Linked DNA regions of Parabacteroides chongii. The protein of the gene in region 2 interacts with the protein of the main gene of each other region in a pairwise test. Links are inferred from orthologs where the notes say so. Each region holds a gene or a part of one and is shown on either strand. Other genes may lie near its edges. The genes, in order: tpiA and pepT.

The links.
Region 1: the proteins of pepT (region 2) and tpiA interact in binary tests that used the Escherichia coli proteins (3 or more experiments, as listed by UniProt). The link is inferred for Parabacteroides chongii from one-to-one orthologs.

Annotation. Positions count from the first base shown.
Region 1 is NZ_CP120849.1:2,121,142-2,128,956, forward strand. What follows is about bases 1,470-4,326. They hold tpiA (triose-phosphate isomerase), read left to right. Parts: upstream 1,470-2,448; coding sequence 2,449-3,204; downstream 3,205-4,326. Other genes in these bases: P3L47_RS07990 (BT_3928 family protein), read left to right, coding at 1,470-2,410; P3L47_RS08000 (SPOR domain-containing protein), read left to right, coding at 3,315-3,818; folE (GTP cyclohydrolase I FolE), read left to right, coding at 3,863-4,326. Also shown: P3L47_RS07980 (M23 family metallopeptidase), read left to right, coding at 1-490; P3L47_RS07985 (DUF1599 domain-containing protein), read left to right, coding at 584-1,129; more of P3L47_RS07990, read left to right, coding at 1,133-1,469; more of folE, read left to right, coding at 4,327-4,456; P3L47_RS08010 (hypothetical protein), read left to right, coding at 4,693-4,866; P3L47_RS08015 (hypothetical protein), read left to right, coding at 4,978-5,661; P3L47_RS08020 (hypothetical protein), read right to left, coding at 5,691-6,899; P3L47_RS08025 (DUF349 domain-containing protein), read right to left, coding at 6,952-7,815. UniProt on the Escherichia coli protein: Involved in the gluconeogenesis. Catalyzes stereospecifically the conversion of dihydroxyacetone phosphate (DHAP) to D-glyceraldehyde-3-phosphate (G3P).
Region 2 is NZ_CP120849.1:5,332,678-5,340,447, forward strand. What follows is about bases 1-2,812. They hold pepT (peptidase T), read right to left. Parts: upstream 2,111-2,812; coding sequence 890-2,110; downstream 1-889. Other genes in these bases: gcvT (glycine cleavage system aminomethyltransferase GcvT), read right to left, coding at 1-875; P3L47_RS20515 (amidophosphoribosyltransferase), read right to left, coding at 2,370-2,812. Outside these bases: more of P3L47_RS20515, read right to left, coding at 2,813-3,773; P3L47_RS20525 (DUF4199 domain-containing protein), read left to right, coding at 4,608-5,138; P3L47_RS20530 (glycosyltransferase family 2 protein), read left to right, coding at 5,156-6,106; P3L47_RS20535 (manganese efflux pump MntP), read left to right, coding at 6,127-6,690; ilvD (dihydroxy-acid dehydratase), read left to right, coding at 6,702-7,770. UniProt on the Escherichia coli protein: Cleaves the N-terminal amino acid of tripeptides.

The DNA.
Region 1 (7,815 bases), 3.2 Mb from region 2 along the record:
TAACGGACGCAAGAGTAATATTTATACTTCTTCCAGCGACCAGATGGTTTACCACCGTGTGAAATCGGGTGATACGCTGGGTAAGATTGCACGTATGTACGGAACCAGCGTGAATGAGCTTTGCCGTTTGAACGGTATTAAGAGTACTTCAATGCTTCGCTTAGGTCAGTCTATTCGGTGCAGTGCAGGTAGAAGTTCAAGCGTAGCTGCTAAATCGGAAACTAAACCGGCTGCAGCAAAAGCAACGACGACTGTGGCTGCTAAAACAACTAAGACAACAACCGTAGAGGCCGTAACACCTGTTGCTTCATTGACAGGAAATGCTTCAACAGCTCAGGTTGCAGAACCTGTTTATCACCGTATCAAAAGTGGTGATACACTGGGAGCTTTGGCGGCTAAATATGGAACAACTGTCAGCAAGTTGTGTGAGATGAACGGAATATCCAAGACAACCGTATTGAAACTGGGACGTTCCATCCGTTGTAAATAAGTTATTTTTAAGATAAAGGAAAGGCACAGCTGGAAACAACATCTGTGCCTTTGTTGTTTTTTTACTATCTTTGCGGCATAATATATTTAGTATATGGCTGATACGAAAGAACAGTTCGAAAAAGTGATCTCCCAGTGCCGGGAGTTGTTCGAAAAGAAGTTGAAAGATTACGGTCCTTCTTGGCGGATCATGCGTCCCCAGTCGTTGACCGACCAGATATTTATTAAGGCAAACCGTATCCGTAGCCTTGAGATCAAAGGGGTGAGCATGGTGGATGAAGGGATACGTCCCGAGTTTGTAGCCATCGTTAATTATGGCGTGATCGGATTGATCCAGCTGGCTAAAGGTTTTTCAGATACCACGGATATGACGAACGAGGAAGCATTGGCATTGTATGATAAATACATTACGGAGACCAAAGAGTTGATGTATGCCAAGAATCATGATTACGACGAAGCGTGGCGAAGCATGCGTATCAGTTCTTATACCGACCTGATCCTGATGAAAATCTATCGTACCAAGCAGATCGAAAGCCACGGCGGCAAAACAATCGTTTCGGAGGGCGTGGATGCCAATTATATGGATATGATTAATTATGCCCTGTTCGGTTTGATCAAACTGGAATACGGCGAAGAGTAATATATGAACTATAAAGAGACTGCAATAAAGATACTGACAGAGTGCAGCCGTCTGCTGATCGGAGTCGTATTTATTTTCTCCGGTTTTGTAAAGGCGGTCGATCCGGTGGGAGGAGCCATTAAGATAGGCGATTATCTGACTTCTTTCGGATTGGATATGTTGCAGCCTTTTACCGCCCTCGTTTCTTTTGCCCTCTCTGCTGCCGAGTTTGCGATGGGTGTCTGCATGCTTTTAGGGGTGTATCGTCGCTATAACTCTTTCCTTGTTTTACTTTTCATGGTGTTCATGACGCCGCTGACGTTATATCTAGCCTTGTTCAATCCGGTTTCCGACTGTGGTTGTTTCGGGGATGCGATTGTGATTTCCAACTGGGAGACTTTCTTCAAGAATCTGGTCCTGTCTGCTGCTGCCATCATGGTATTTATGCATTCCGGTAAGATGTTCCAGTGTTTTACCTATAAGGTGTATTGGTTCGTGGCCTTGTTTTCCTACTTTTTCTGTATAGGTTTTGCTTACTGGAATTACAACCATCTGCCGGTGATGGATTTCCGGCCTTATAAAATAGGAGCAAATATACCGCAATTGATGTCTATTCCGGAAGGAGCGCCTGAAGACGAGTATAAGTATACCTTTGTTTATGAGAAAGAGGGTGTCAAGAAGGAGTTTTCATTGGAAGATTATCCTTCTGAGGACAGTACCTGGACCTTTGTCGAATCGAAGACCGAACTGATAAAGAATGGATATGAGCCTCCCGTGGCTTCCTTTAATATCTATGACGGGGAAGGTGACGATGTGACCGACGATATATTGCATAACCCGCAACCGGTCCTCTTGCTGATAGCTCCGAAACTGGAAAAGGCAAACGACGAAAAGATCGATGAAATAAACGGTGTGTATGATTATGCGCTCGAACATGAATTGCCCTTTTATTGCGTGACCGGTTCTTCCCCTGAAATGATCGACGAATGGAGTGACAATACCGGGGCTGAATATCCGTTCCGTATGGCAGACGAAGTGTTGCTGAAAACGATTATCCGTTCCAATCCCGGACTGGTGCTGTTGAAAGACGGTACGGTGATGGCTAAATGGCATTATAACGATATCCCCGATGAGGAACATGTAAAGTCCGTCATAGAAGAACATCTGAACGGGAGTGAAACAAAAGAGAAAGAAGATGGCTGGCTTGTTACCATCCTATCGACTTTTACCGTACCTTTGCTGCTCGTTTGGGTATATGACTTTTTCCGTTTCCGCCGGAGACGGAGAGCTGAGGCTGAATAAAAGATTTTATTGTATTTATATATTTAATTAATTAAGTCATGAGAAAGAATATTGTTGCAGGAAACTGGAAGATGAACACTACTCTTCAGGAAGGCCTGGAATTAGCAAAAGGATTAAATGAAGCCCTGAAAGGCAAAGCTATCAACTGTGATGTAATCATCGGTACTCCGTTCACTCATTTGGCAAGCGTTGCTGCTGCTATCGATACAGATAAGATCGGTGTCGCTGCAGAAAACTGTGCAGACAAGGAAAAAGGAGCTTACACTGGTGAAGTTTCTGCTGCTATGGTTGCTTCTACAGGAGCTAAATATGTGATCCTGGGTCACTCTGAAAGACGTGCTTACTACCACGAAACTCCGGCTATCCTGAAAACGAAAGTTGAATTGGCTCTGGCTAACGGCCTGACTCCGATCTTCTGTATCGGTGAAGTGCTGGAAGAGAGAGAAGCAGGCAAACACTTCGAAGTGGTTGACGCACAGATCAAAGAATCTTTGTTCGATCTTTCTGCTGAAGATTTCGGCAAGATTGTATTGGCTTACGAACCGGTTTGGGCAATTGGTACAGGTAAGACTGCTTCTGCTGAACAGGCTGAAGAAATCCACGCTCATATCCGCGCAACATTAGCTGCTAAATATGGTCAGGAAATAGCTGACAACTGCACTATCCTGTATGGTGGTAGCTGTAACGGTGGCAACGCTAAAGAATTGTTCTCTAAACCGAACGTAGACGGTGGTCTGATCGGTGGTGCTTCTTTGGCTGTTGATAAATTCATGCCGATCATCGAAGCATTTTAATATTTCATTCATTTGTAAAATGTATTGAAACAAATAAACCGGACGCAGATGACGCAGACACGCGCAGTCTGCGTCCGGTAAATATTGGCTTTACACTAAAAAGAATCGCAATGAAGAAATTCCCTTGTATCGCTTTATTATTCATGTTGCTGGCCTGTGTGACCGGAGCGTCTGCACAGATAAGTACGGATGGATCGGCTCAGACGATCTTTGACGACTTGCAAACATCGAAGCCGGGTAAAGGCGAGGTGATTGTCAACCAGCCGGAGGCCCTTCGTAAAATGATCGGAGTGCGTATGTACGGTGAAAATGTCGAGAAGACGGACAGTACTGCTTTCCTGAAGATACAAGGATTCCGGACACAGGTGTTTTCCGGTAATAACCAGCGTAAGTCGAAAGATGAAGCTTTTGAGAAAGAAAAGAAGATCAAGGAACTTTTCCCGACAGTCCCGACTTATGTGACCTATACCGCTCCGTTCTGGAAACTGCGTGTAGGCGATTTCCGTTCACATGAAGAGGCTTATCATATGCAGCGCCTGTTGATGACTGCTTTCCCTTCATTCGGAAAAGAAATGTATATTGTAAAAGAAGAAGTAAGAATCCCTCTGAATTAATATATGCGGAAACTCTTTCGCATCCCATTATATATAACACAGAAATGACAAAAGATATAGACGCAAAGACCTTGGCTGAACGCGAAGAACTGGCTGGCCATTACAAACAAATACTTGGTTTGTTAGGTGAGGATGCCGAACGTGAAGGTCTGCTCAAAACGCCGGAACGTGTAGCTAAGGCTATGCAGTTTTTAACTAAAGGATACAACGAAGACCCTGCCCAGGTATTAGCTTCCGCCATGTTCCAGGAGGAGGATTACAAGCAGATGGTTATTGTAAAGGACATTGATTTCTTCTCTCTTTGTGAACATCATATGTTGCCTTTCTTCGGAAAAGCTCATGTCGCTTATATCCCTAAGAAATATATTACAGGCTTAAGCAAGATTCCCCGTGTAGTGGATATCTTCGCCCGCCGTTTGCAGATACAGGAACGCCTGACGATGCAGATCAAGGATTGTATCCAGCAGACACTCGATCCGCTGGGTGTAATGGTTGTGATCGAAGCACAGCATATGTGCATGCAGATGCGTGGGGTAGAAAAACAAAATTCCCTGACAACGACTTCCGATTTCACAGGTTTCTTCCAGCAGGCAAAGACTCGCGAAGAGTTTATGAACCTGATTAAGAATAATCGGTAGTACTTGCGGGAGGTTGACTTCCTATGCTTAGATGAGCGGCCTGCCATTATTATGACAGTGCTTTGCCACAGGCATGGCAGGAGTCTGCCATAACGATGGCACAACTCTGCCACAGGCATGGCAAAGCACTGCCAACAGCTTGGCAAAATGTTTTTGAACCGACGATGGGATGACTTGTTGCCTGTCTGCGGATTAATCTTTTCGTTTATTCGTCGTATACCTTGCCGTGTTCCCCGATGATCGAACTTAAACAGTTTGAAAGAAATTGGCAGATTGCAATTTTTGTGCTTGCTTCTCTGATTGCTTCCTTGGGTAGCATGATCGAATATCGGTGTGACCGGAAAAAGCTGGATGCCATGAAAGAGGGATTGGAAGAACTGAAAGAGTTTGAAGAAGATGGGCTGGAATAAATTTGCTGCGTTTCAATAAGAAATCCCCTATAGTCGTACTGGATACCCAGGGATGGCATACGAAATGAAGCCGGCTTCCGTTCTTATTTTTGTAACAAATAAATACAGGTTATGAGAAATAGGAGTTGTGTATGGTTCATGTGTGCTTTATTATTCGTTGCTATGGCGGGGAAGGCACAAGTGGTAACGCTGGAGAATGGGGTTAGTATTACTTCTATGCGGTATTCTAAGTTTGCGTTGGATAAGGTCTATCCTTATCAGATGGCTTTAGGAATGCAATATCTGGATAAAGGATGGTATAATTTGTCCAGTAATATAGGATATACGCGAAGAGGCTCTCAGGTAGGAATGGTTACATTACAAGGAGAAGGAGATGTGACACTGAAAGAGAAACTGCATTATCTGACAGTTAGTACGACATTTGATATAAAGAAGACAAGTCGTGACGGCTATACGTTCTTTGTGGGTCTCGGCCCTCGTCTTGATTTCAACTTGAAATCGGTGGCACAAACGTATGTAGATTTTGATCAACATGGCCCGGAAGGGTTTATTCCTACTAAAGAGAAAATAGATGGCTTTTATCCGGTTCTGTTTGGTTTGAAATGTGTAGGCGGTATACGGAAGGATTTCGGGAATATGCAGTTAGGGTTGAATATCGCCTATTTACCTAGTTTTACCCGTCTGGCGGAAGGTGTACGTGACCGGACATTTACTTTTGGATTATCCTTGGGGTATAAATTGGGAGGAAGCAAGGATGACACAGGAACCATCCGCTCTGTTCGTCGCAATAAATAAATCAATGTTATGTAGATAGTCCGGGCTATCTACATAACTAAAATATAGGCTCTGTATTTAGTGTCTTTTGTGACAGGACATAATGGCAAATAACCTTCTCTGATCTTACCGTTCTCGATGGTAAGAGGATAAGCTTTTTTCATAAAACTATGACGCTCATAGGCTTCTCCCTGTTTACTTTCATAGGTGAGGTTGAAGTCTCCGATCGCTTTTGGGGCGAGGTATTTCTGATTGAAACGGAGAGCAAGCATTCCCATCGTGTAGCGCATATTGACTTCAATGCAAGGGTGGATTGCATATGCATCATTTTTGGTTTTGTAAACGATCATGTCTACTCCCAGATATCCGCAATATACATCCCCGTATATACTTTTCAATGCATGAGTAACAGCTTGCTGTATCTGCAGATAGACTTCTTCTCCAACCCAGCGCTTGATCGGTTCGCTCAGATATTCCTGGCTGCCCAGAACATTTCCGGCGTAAGCTCCTTTTTTTACTGTCCCAAAAACAGACAAACCTTCATATGTCACATTTCCCTGCCCGTCAGAGTAGAATTCCATGGCAATATCCTGTACCTTATTCAGTCCGCATTCAATACTGACCATCCCTTGTTTATTGATCGCTCCCTCAATCCAGTTACGGTCTTTGGTTGTTAGTTTGCGTTCCGGTAACCATAATAAGCCTCGCCCTGAAGAGGAGTAAGGTGTTTTCACTACAAATGGAGCGTTCTGTAGGATCAGGTATTTTTCAACTTCTCTGATCTTTCGACAGAATTTAGGAGTAACAGGAATAGGCAGGTCCGGTAATTGCTGGCGGATCAGTTCCAGGCACTCGGCTGCCGTCTGTCGTCCGGTCAACCGGAAATAATCATCTTTCCAGGTCGGTATGGACAAATTCAGATTGAAATTCTGTTTTAATTTTTCGAACAGATGCAGGCTGTGCGGGGATATTCCCCAGGGAGCAGCTTCAAGTTCTATGGAAGACATTTTTTGCTCTTTCAACTCTTTATCGGTAACGAGCGTAGCAAAAGGTCTGAGCTCTTTAGGTAGTAAGGAGAAAAAACGGGGCGAGATAATCTCTTCCGCGTAGACATAATCGGTACTGTCGGCATACCATACCGGAAGGCATGATAGCTCCCTTATCATCCTTTGCACATTGGTTGGAGGTGTGTAATTTTCCGAACCTAGTAAAACGGCTGTTTCGTGGCCGGGATTAAAAAAATGTATCTGAGATATCATAAGTGTATATAAACAGCGAAGCCGTCTGTTACTGAGACGGCTTCGTTTTTATTTATTCGAGATTTTCATCTATCGCATCGATCTTTTTGATTATGAGCGCCATCTCATCTTTTAGCTTTTCGATCTTACGCTCCATTTCTTTCACGAGACCGCCACCGCCTTTGGAGGAGATGCTAAGGAAGCCGATGTTGTTTTCGTATGTCTGCAATTCATTTTTCATGCGGTCATACATTCTCATCAGCTTTTCACGTTCACCGTACAGTTTGCCTTTCCCGTGTTCTCCGCTTGTCATGTCGTTCAGATTACTACGGAACGACTGCATTTTGCGGTCTGTCTGGTCGACTTTCAGACGATCGAACTGGTTGTCTACAGCTTCGTGATACTCTTTATAGATTTTATCTTTTTCCTTGAAAGGTACGTGACCGATCGTATTCCATTCAGCCATCAAGCCTTTCAGTTCAGCTAAAGCGTCATCAGCTCCCAAAGCTTCATCGAGCTTGTTGATCTTTTCGATCAAGGCCTTCTTGGCAGCCAGGTTTGTCTGTTCCACGCTCTTCTGAGAAGAAACATTTTTATTCTTTTGCTCGAAGAAATAATCACAGGCAGAAATAAAACGTTTCCAAACGATATCCGAATGTTTACGGGCTACCGAACCGATCGTTTTCCATTCTTTCTGCAAAGCGATCATCTTTTCAGTCGTACTCTTCCATTCTGTGCTGTCTTTCAAGGCTTCCGCTTTTTCACACAAGGCTTTTTTCAGTTCGAGATTCTTTTCCATCTCTTCCTTAATACCTTTGTAGAAAGTACTTTTCTTATTGAAATAAATGTCGCAGGCCGCACGGAAGCGTTCAAATATCTTCACATTGGATTTTTTCGGTGCAAAACCGATTGTTTTCCATTTTTCCTGTAAAGCGAT
Region 2 (7,770 bases):
TTGTCTACCAATTCAAATGCACACAGTTTACGTGTCACACCCTCTTTCTTCTGACGTTCCAGTTCTGCACGGTTGGTAAAGTCCTTACCGTCTACAAATTTAGTGATCCAACCCAAACCGGCTTCGATCGGAGATGTCGTATCATCCAGGTCGTTACCATACAGGCAGAATCCCATTTCTAGACGAAGCGTATCGCGTGCACCCAAACCGATCGGTTTGATACCTTCCGGCTTACCGGCTTCAAAGATAGCATTCCAGATAGTCATCGCATCATCCAGGTAGAAATACAATTCGAAACCACCCGCACCGGTATAACCCGTATTGGAAATAATCACATTCTTACAACCGGCAAACTCACCTGTTACAAAAGAATAATAAGGGATGGAAGAAAGATCGACCGGAGTCAGACGCTGAAGTACTTCAACAGCTTTCGGTCCCTGTATAGCGAGCTGGGCAGTACGGTCGGAAGAGTTTTCCAGTTCTGCTCCTACTGTGTTATGGCTAACGCACCAATCCCAGTCTTTTGCGATATTACCGGCATTTACTACCAGTAAATACTTTTCCGGTTCGAAGTGGTAAACCAACAGGTCATCCACAATACCTCCTTTATCGTTCGGGAAGCAGGTATACTGTGCTTTGCCTAAAGGTAAAACAGATGCGTCGTTGGAAGTAATACTCTGGATAAAAGCCAAAGCGTTCGGACCTTTCACCCAAAATTCGCCCATGTGAGATACGTCGAATACACCTACGCCATTCACAACGGTCATGTGTTCATCAATGATGCCGGTATACTCGATTGGCATGTTATAGCCGGCAAATTCGTGCATTTTTGCTCCCAATGCGATATGCACATCGGTAAACGGAGTCGTCTTCATGTTATTAATTTCGTTTAAGATTTTTGAGCTGACAGCTCGGTTATTTTTATGATTGTTTGCATACTTTTTTCCAGCGAGTTGACCGGAAGGAACTCATAACGTCCGTGGAAATTCAGACCGCCCGCAAATATATTCGGACAAGGCAATCCCATAAACGACAGACGTGCTCCGTCCGTACCGCCACGAATCGGTTTAACCAACGGTTTGACACCGACTGCTTCCATCGCTTCGAATGCCAGGTCCACGATATGCTTCTTCGGTTCAACCACTTCACGCATATTATAATACTGGTCACGCAGTTCCAGACTCGTACTGCCCGGATGAATTTCGTTCATACGTTTCACCCACATTTCCAGCTGTTTTTTCTTCTCTTCGAACAAGGTACGTACGTGATCACGGATAATATAAGATAAAGAAGCCTCTTCTACCGTGCCCGACATATTGGTCAGATGATAGAAACCTTCATATCCTTGTGTATGTTCTGGACGTTGTGAAGCAGGCAACCAGGAAGCGAACTCAATAGCCAGCAGTGAAGCATTCAGCATCTTGTTCTTTGCATAACCCGGATGGACATTCAGCCCTTTGAAAGTGATTTTGGCAACAGCAGCATTGAAGTTTTCATATTCCAGTTCACCGATCTGTCCGCCGTCAATCGTATAGGCCCATTCGCAACCGAACTTCTCTACATCAAAATGATTGGCACCCTCTCCTATCTCTTCATCGGGAGTAAAGCCGATGCGAATCTTTCCGTGCTCAATCTCCGGATGTTCTTTCAGATACTGGATTGCTCCGATAATGGCTGCTACTCCTGCTTTATCGTCTGCTCCCAACAGGGTTTTACCGTTGGTTACAATAATATCCTGGTCCTTATAATCATTCAGTTCAGGGAACATAAGCGGAGAAAGAACGACATTTTCTTCGGCACACAATACAATATCGCCGCCTTTATAATTAACGATACGCGGAGTCACATCCTTTCCCGACATATCCGGACTGGTATCCAAATGGGCTATAAAACCGATGGTCGGTATTTTTTTATCCGTATTGGCAGGAAGGGTGGCCATCAGATAACTATTGTCATCCAAAGAAATATCTTCCAGACCTAACTCTTCCAGTTCTTTTACTAATGCTTCTGCAAATACTCGCTGTCCCGGAGTACTCGGTGTTGTACGTGTCTCTTCGTCCGATTGGGTTTCGAACGTGACATACTTCAGAAATCTATCTAATACTGTCATAAGTTATACTTTTATATTTAAAGCATAAAAGTAGATAAAGAGCAACGAATAACAAAATAAATTGAATGTTACTTTTGGCTTGATCCAAAAGTAACCAAAAGATCAAGGCTACACCCGCGGAGGAAAAAGACGAAGCGGTTAAAAAAATCCGTTGTCTGAGCGCAGCGAGTTTCGGATTTTTCAGCATAGTCTTTCACCGTAACAGCGAAGTCGGTGCAGCCTTGATCTTTTGCCTACTTTTCCATCAAGGGAAAAGTAGTTAAAAACAACCATTACCATTATAGCAATGTGTACAAACACATTCCTTCGGCAAGCCGATCGAGGCGATCAAGTCTTCAACCGTATTGAATTTCAATGTTGTAATATTCAGCTTTTCACGGATACGTTCTACCAGCTGGTTATACTGTTCGGTTCCGGTTGTTGCATATTTATCCAAATCCTTTGCATCATCCCCTTCCAGTTCTTTGACAATCCGGCGGGCAATCAGTTCGAGATGTGACTTGGAAGCAGAGAAACCGACAAACGGACAAGCATGCAGGATTGGAGGACATCCGATTCTCATATGTACCTCTTTCGCACCATATCCATACAATATATTCACATTATCGCGAAGCTGCGTCCCACGAACAATCGAGTCATCACAGAAAATAACACGCTTGCCATTCAAAAGATGACGATTCGGGATCAACTTCATCTTAGCTACCAGATCACGGACAGCCTGGTTGGCCGGAGTAAAACTACGTGGCCAGGTCGGTGTATATTTAACGATAGCACGACGGTAAGGAATGCCTTTTCCTTCAGCATATCCCAAAGCCATACCGATACCGGAATCAGGAATACCGGAAACAAAATCAGCATCCACTTCATCCTTTTTTGCCATCGCCAAACCGCTTGCATAACGGGAAGCATCTACATTTACTCCCTCATACTCAGACACCGGATAACCGTAATAAACCCACAGGAACGAACAAACCTGCATCTTATCGTTCGGTTTACGCAACTGTGTCATCTTATCGGCAGTAAGCATTACGATCTCACCCGGTCCTACATTATATTCTATCTCGTAACCCAGGTTCGGGAAACTACAAGGTTCGCTAGATGCGGCATATGCCCCTTCCTTCTTTCCGATCAGCACCGGAGTACGTCCCCATTTATCACGTGCTGCAATAATACCTTCCTCTGTCAGGATAAGCATCGAACAGGAGCCTTTTATTTTTTCGAATACAATTTCTATACCTTCAACAAATGTCTTTCCCTGGGAAACAAGTAAGGATATCAACTCTGTCTGATTGATCTGTCCGGAACTCATTTCAGAGAAGTGACAACCTTTATCCAACAGTTCATTCTGCAGTTCTTCGAGGTTATTCACCTTAGCGACCGTTACAACTGCATATTTACCTAAATGAGAATTAATGAAGATAGGTTGAGGATCAGTATCACTAATGATACCTATACCGGAATTTCCCAAAAATTTTTCCAGTTCACTTTCAAAACGAGTACGGAAATAAGAATTTTCGAGGTTATGGATCGAACGTTTGAATACGCCTTCGTGAAGAGTTGCCATACCGCCTCGGCGGGTTCCCAAATGGGAATTATAGTCTGTGCCGTAAAATAAATCGGTGGCACAGGCTGAGTTAGAAATAGTTCCGAAAAAACCACCCATTGTCCTTAGTGTTTTTGATTTTTGAATTTGGGCACAAAGTTACAAGAATATTTATACATATACCAGAGTAGATCATAATCTATCAAAAAATATGACTGACCCACGCTTTTTCGCAAGCCGACAACCTTATCCTTTGCTCTCACTTGAACAGTCTAAACAGTACAACCTAAATACAGTTTCACAAATTACGAAACTTTAATTCCATATATTATGAAACTTTTATTCCATATATTGTGAAACATTAGTTCCATATATTATGAAACTCTATCTAATTGTAGTTTAACGATTTTAGTTGACTACTTCCAGTCTAATATATAAAAGAGGTTGACTTAGGTTCATGCTCAGTAATAAAAAGGGTTGTCCCTCCTGTTGTGCTTTGATAAACCAGGTTTACTATTAAATTTATTTGTCGACAAAAAACAGCGAGGAACTACCTAAACATTTTTTAACTACACAGAAAACAAAAGGATTACAGTCACTTAGAAACAAATATCACTTACCAGAGAGGAAAACGCTTGTTTTGTAAAAAATAATATCTACTTTTGCACCCGGGTAAGTCCTACACGGCATGCTCCCTCGGAATCCCCCAGGGCTTGACCGCAGCAAGGGTACTTGGTTGTAGCGGCGCGATGTAGTAAGCTTACCCACTTGCCTCTTTAGCTCAGTTGGCCAGAGCACGTGATTTGTAATCTCGGGGTCGTTGGTTCGAATCCGACAAGAGGCTCAGAAATGAGGAAGTTTATTCAAATAAGCTTCCTCTTTTTTATTGTTATACATTGTATATTATAACAAAAGGATTAATTTTGCTGATAGAAACTTTAAAACAGCAATATAATGGAAGAAAATAAAGGTCTACTATTAAAAAGCGCGATGACTTATGGATTAGCCATGGGAATTTTCTGGGTGATAAAATACTTGTTCTTTATTTTCAGTAACACGGTTCCTGCGCTAAACATTATATATATAGTGCTTACTCTGACAGTACCATTCATCGCTTACTATCTGACAAAACGATATAAACAGGATATCGGCGGAAAGATCAGTTTCTTTCATGCCTGGCGTTTCGGAACAATGCTGTATTTTTTCGCAGCCCTGATCGTAGCTTTGGAACATTTCGTATTTTTCCAGTTCATCGCACCTGCTGATTTTCTGGCAAACTCCGTGAGTCAGATGATGGATATCCTGAAAGATTCGCAGGTCAGTACCGAAGTAATGGAAACGATCGGAAAAACCAACTTCACTCCTATCCACATGGCTATTCAAGGTATTTTCAATAATATATTCTATGGAATCATACTATCGATACCGGTAGCAGCCATTTTGTGCAGGAACAATGAAACCGGTGCAATCAGACAAGAACAATAAGGAGAAACAATACAATAATGGATATATCAGTAGTTATTCCGTTGTACAACGAAGCCGAGTCTCTACCAGAATTGGAAGCATGGATAGAGCGGGTAATGAAAGAACATAACTTTACTTACGAAATTATATTTGTAAACGACGGCAGCACAGACAATTCATGGGAAGTGATCCAGGAGTTACAACAAAAGAACTCTTGTATCAGAGCGATCAAATTCCGCCGGAATTACGGCAAATCTCCCGGATTGCATTGCGGTTTCCAACGTGCAAAAGGAGATGTCGTCATCACCATGGATGCCGATCTGCAGGACAGTCCGGACGAGATACCCGAACTATACCGCATGATCAAGGAAGATGGATACGATCTTGTTTCCGGATGGAAGAAGAAACGCTACGACCCGCTATCCAAGACAATCCCGACCAAACTGTTCAATGCGACTGCGCGCAAATTCTCTGGCATAAACAACCTGCACGATTTCAACTGCGGACTGAAAGCCTACAAGAGTGTCGTAATAAAAAATATCGAGGTGTATAATGATATGCACCGGTATATTCCCTATCTGGCGAAGATTGCCGGATTCCATAAGATAGGCGAAAAAGTAGTACAGCACCAGGCACGCAAATACGGAACAACCAAATTCGGGCTGAACCGTTTTGTGAATGGTTATCTCGACCTGATCACCTTATGGTTCACTTCCAAATTCGGAAAGAAACCGATGCATTTCTTCGGACTATGGGGGAGCGTGATGTTCTTTATCGGTTTCATCGCGCTGGTTTTCGTATTGACCATGAAACTTATATCCATGTTCTCCGGTGATCTGCGCCCATTGGTAACTAATTCCCCGTATTTCTATATTTCGCTTACTGCAATGATTCTGGGAACCCAAATGTTCCTGGCAGGATTCATCGGTGAACTGATTTCCCGAAATTCGTCAAACAGAAACAATTATAAGATAGAATCAGAAATATGAACACACTACTCTTTTAATTTATGTCAATTATAGAAATAGTGTTACTAGCCATCGGACTGTCGATGGATAGTTTAGCCGTGTCTGTAACCGGAGGTGCCGTTATCCGAAACTGCACTGTTTGCAATATGGTGAAGATCGGTTCTTTTATGGGTATCACACAGGCCACAATGACGGTTTTAGGGTATCTAGCGGGTGTCGGATTCCAGAAATACATCACAGCCTTCGACCACTGGATCGCATTTATCCTGTTACTTTATCTGGGCGGTAAAATGATTTACGACAGCACGCAGGAAGAAGATGAAGATTGCAAAACGAATCCGCTTTGTAACAAGACACTGTTCGGACTATCCATAGCCACCAGCATCGATGCGTTGGCTATCGGTATCTCGCTGGCAATTCTGAAATCAGATATCATCATCCAGGCTTCACTGATCGGGATCGTCACATTCCTGATGTCGGTTTCCGGCGTTTATTTCGGGAGTCGCTTCGGGCGCAAAGTGGATTTAAAACTCGACCTGATCGGCGGATTGATCCTGATCGGTATCGGAGCAAAAATACTAATAGAACATCTGTTCTTCGGTTAATAAAGAAATATATGAAAAGTCAGGAATTACGTAAGCTGGCACCGGAGCTCGATTCACTTCGTCTCGGTAGCGGCTGGAGCATCGAAGAGCTCAGCAAACCACAGGTCATCGTTGAAAGCAGTTATGGACAGAGCCATCCAGGAAGTGCCCATCTGAACAAGCTGGTAGACGAAGTCGGTAAAGGCATCAACGATGCCGGCGGACGGCCTGCCAATTATTACGTTACTGACATTTGTGACGGTGAAGCGCAAGGGCATGACGGCATGAATTATTCACTGGTATCGCGTGACCTGATGGCAGCCATGATGGAGATACACGTCAAAGCAACCCCTTTCGATGCAGGAGTATTCATTACTAGTTGCGACAAATCGGTTCCTGCTCATCTGATGGCTATCGCACGTTTGAATATGCCGGCACTTCTCCTGCCCGGAGGTATAATGAAAGCCGGCCCCAACCTGCTGACATTGGAACAAATCGGAACATACAGTGCCCGGTATGAGCGAAAAGAAATTAGCGAAGAGCAATTCTTCGCCTACAAAAAAGACGCTTGCCCGACTTGCGGAGCCTGCTCGTTTATGGGAACCGCCTCTACCATGCAGGTCATGGCGGAAGCATTAGGTATCGCATTGCCGGGCTCTGCTTTGATCCCCACGCATATACATTATTTAAAAGAGATATCCCGAAATGCCGGTCAACGTTCCGTCGAACTGGCAAAAGAGGAATTAATGCCATCCGACATTCTGACAATCGACGCTTTCAGAAATGCGATTATGGTACATGCCGCCATTGCCGGTTCCAGTAACAGCCTGTTGCATTTACCGGCTGTTGCACATGAATTAGGCATCGAACTTCCTGCCGAACTATTCGACGAGATCCACAGAGAGATTCCATTTTTATTAAATATTCGCCCCAGCGGTTTCTGGCCCGGCGAATATTTTTGGTATGCCGGAGGTGTTCCAGCTATTATGGAGAAACTGAAAGGTGTACTAAACCTGGATGTCCGGACGGTAACCGGCAAATGCCTGGGAGAGAATCTGGAAACATTACAAAGAAATGGCTTTTACGAAGGATGTCACAAAT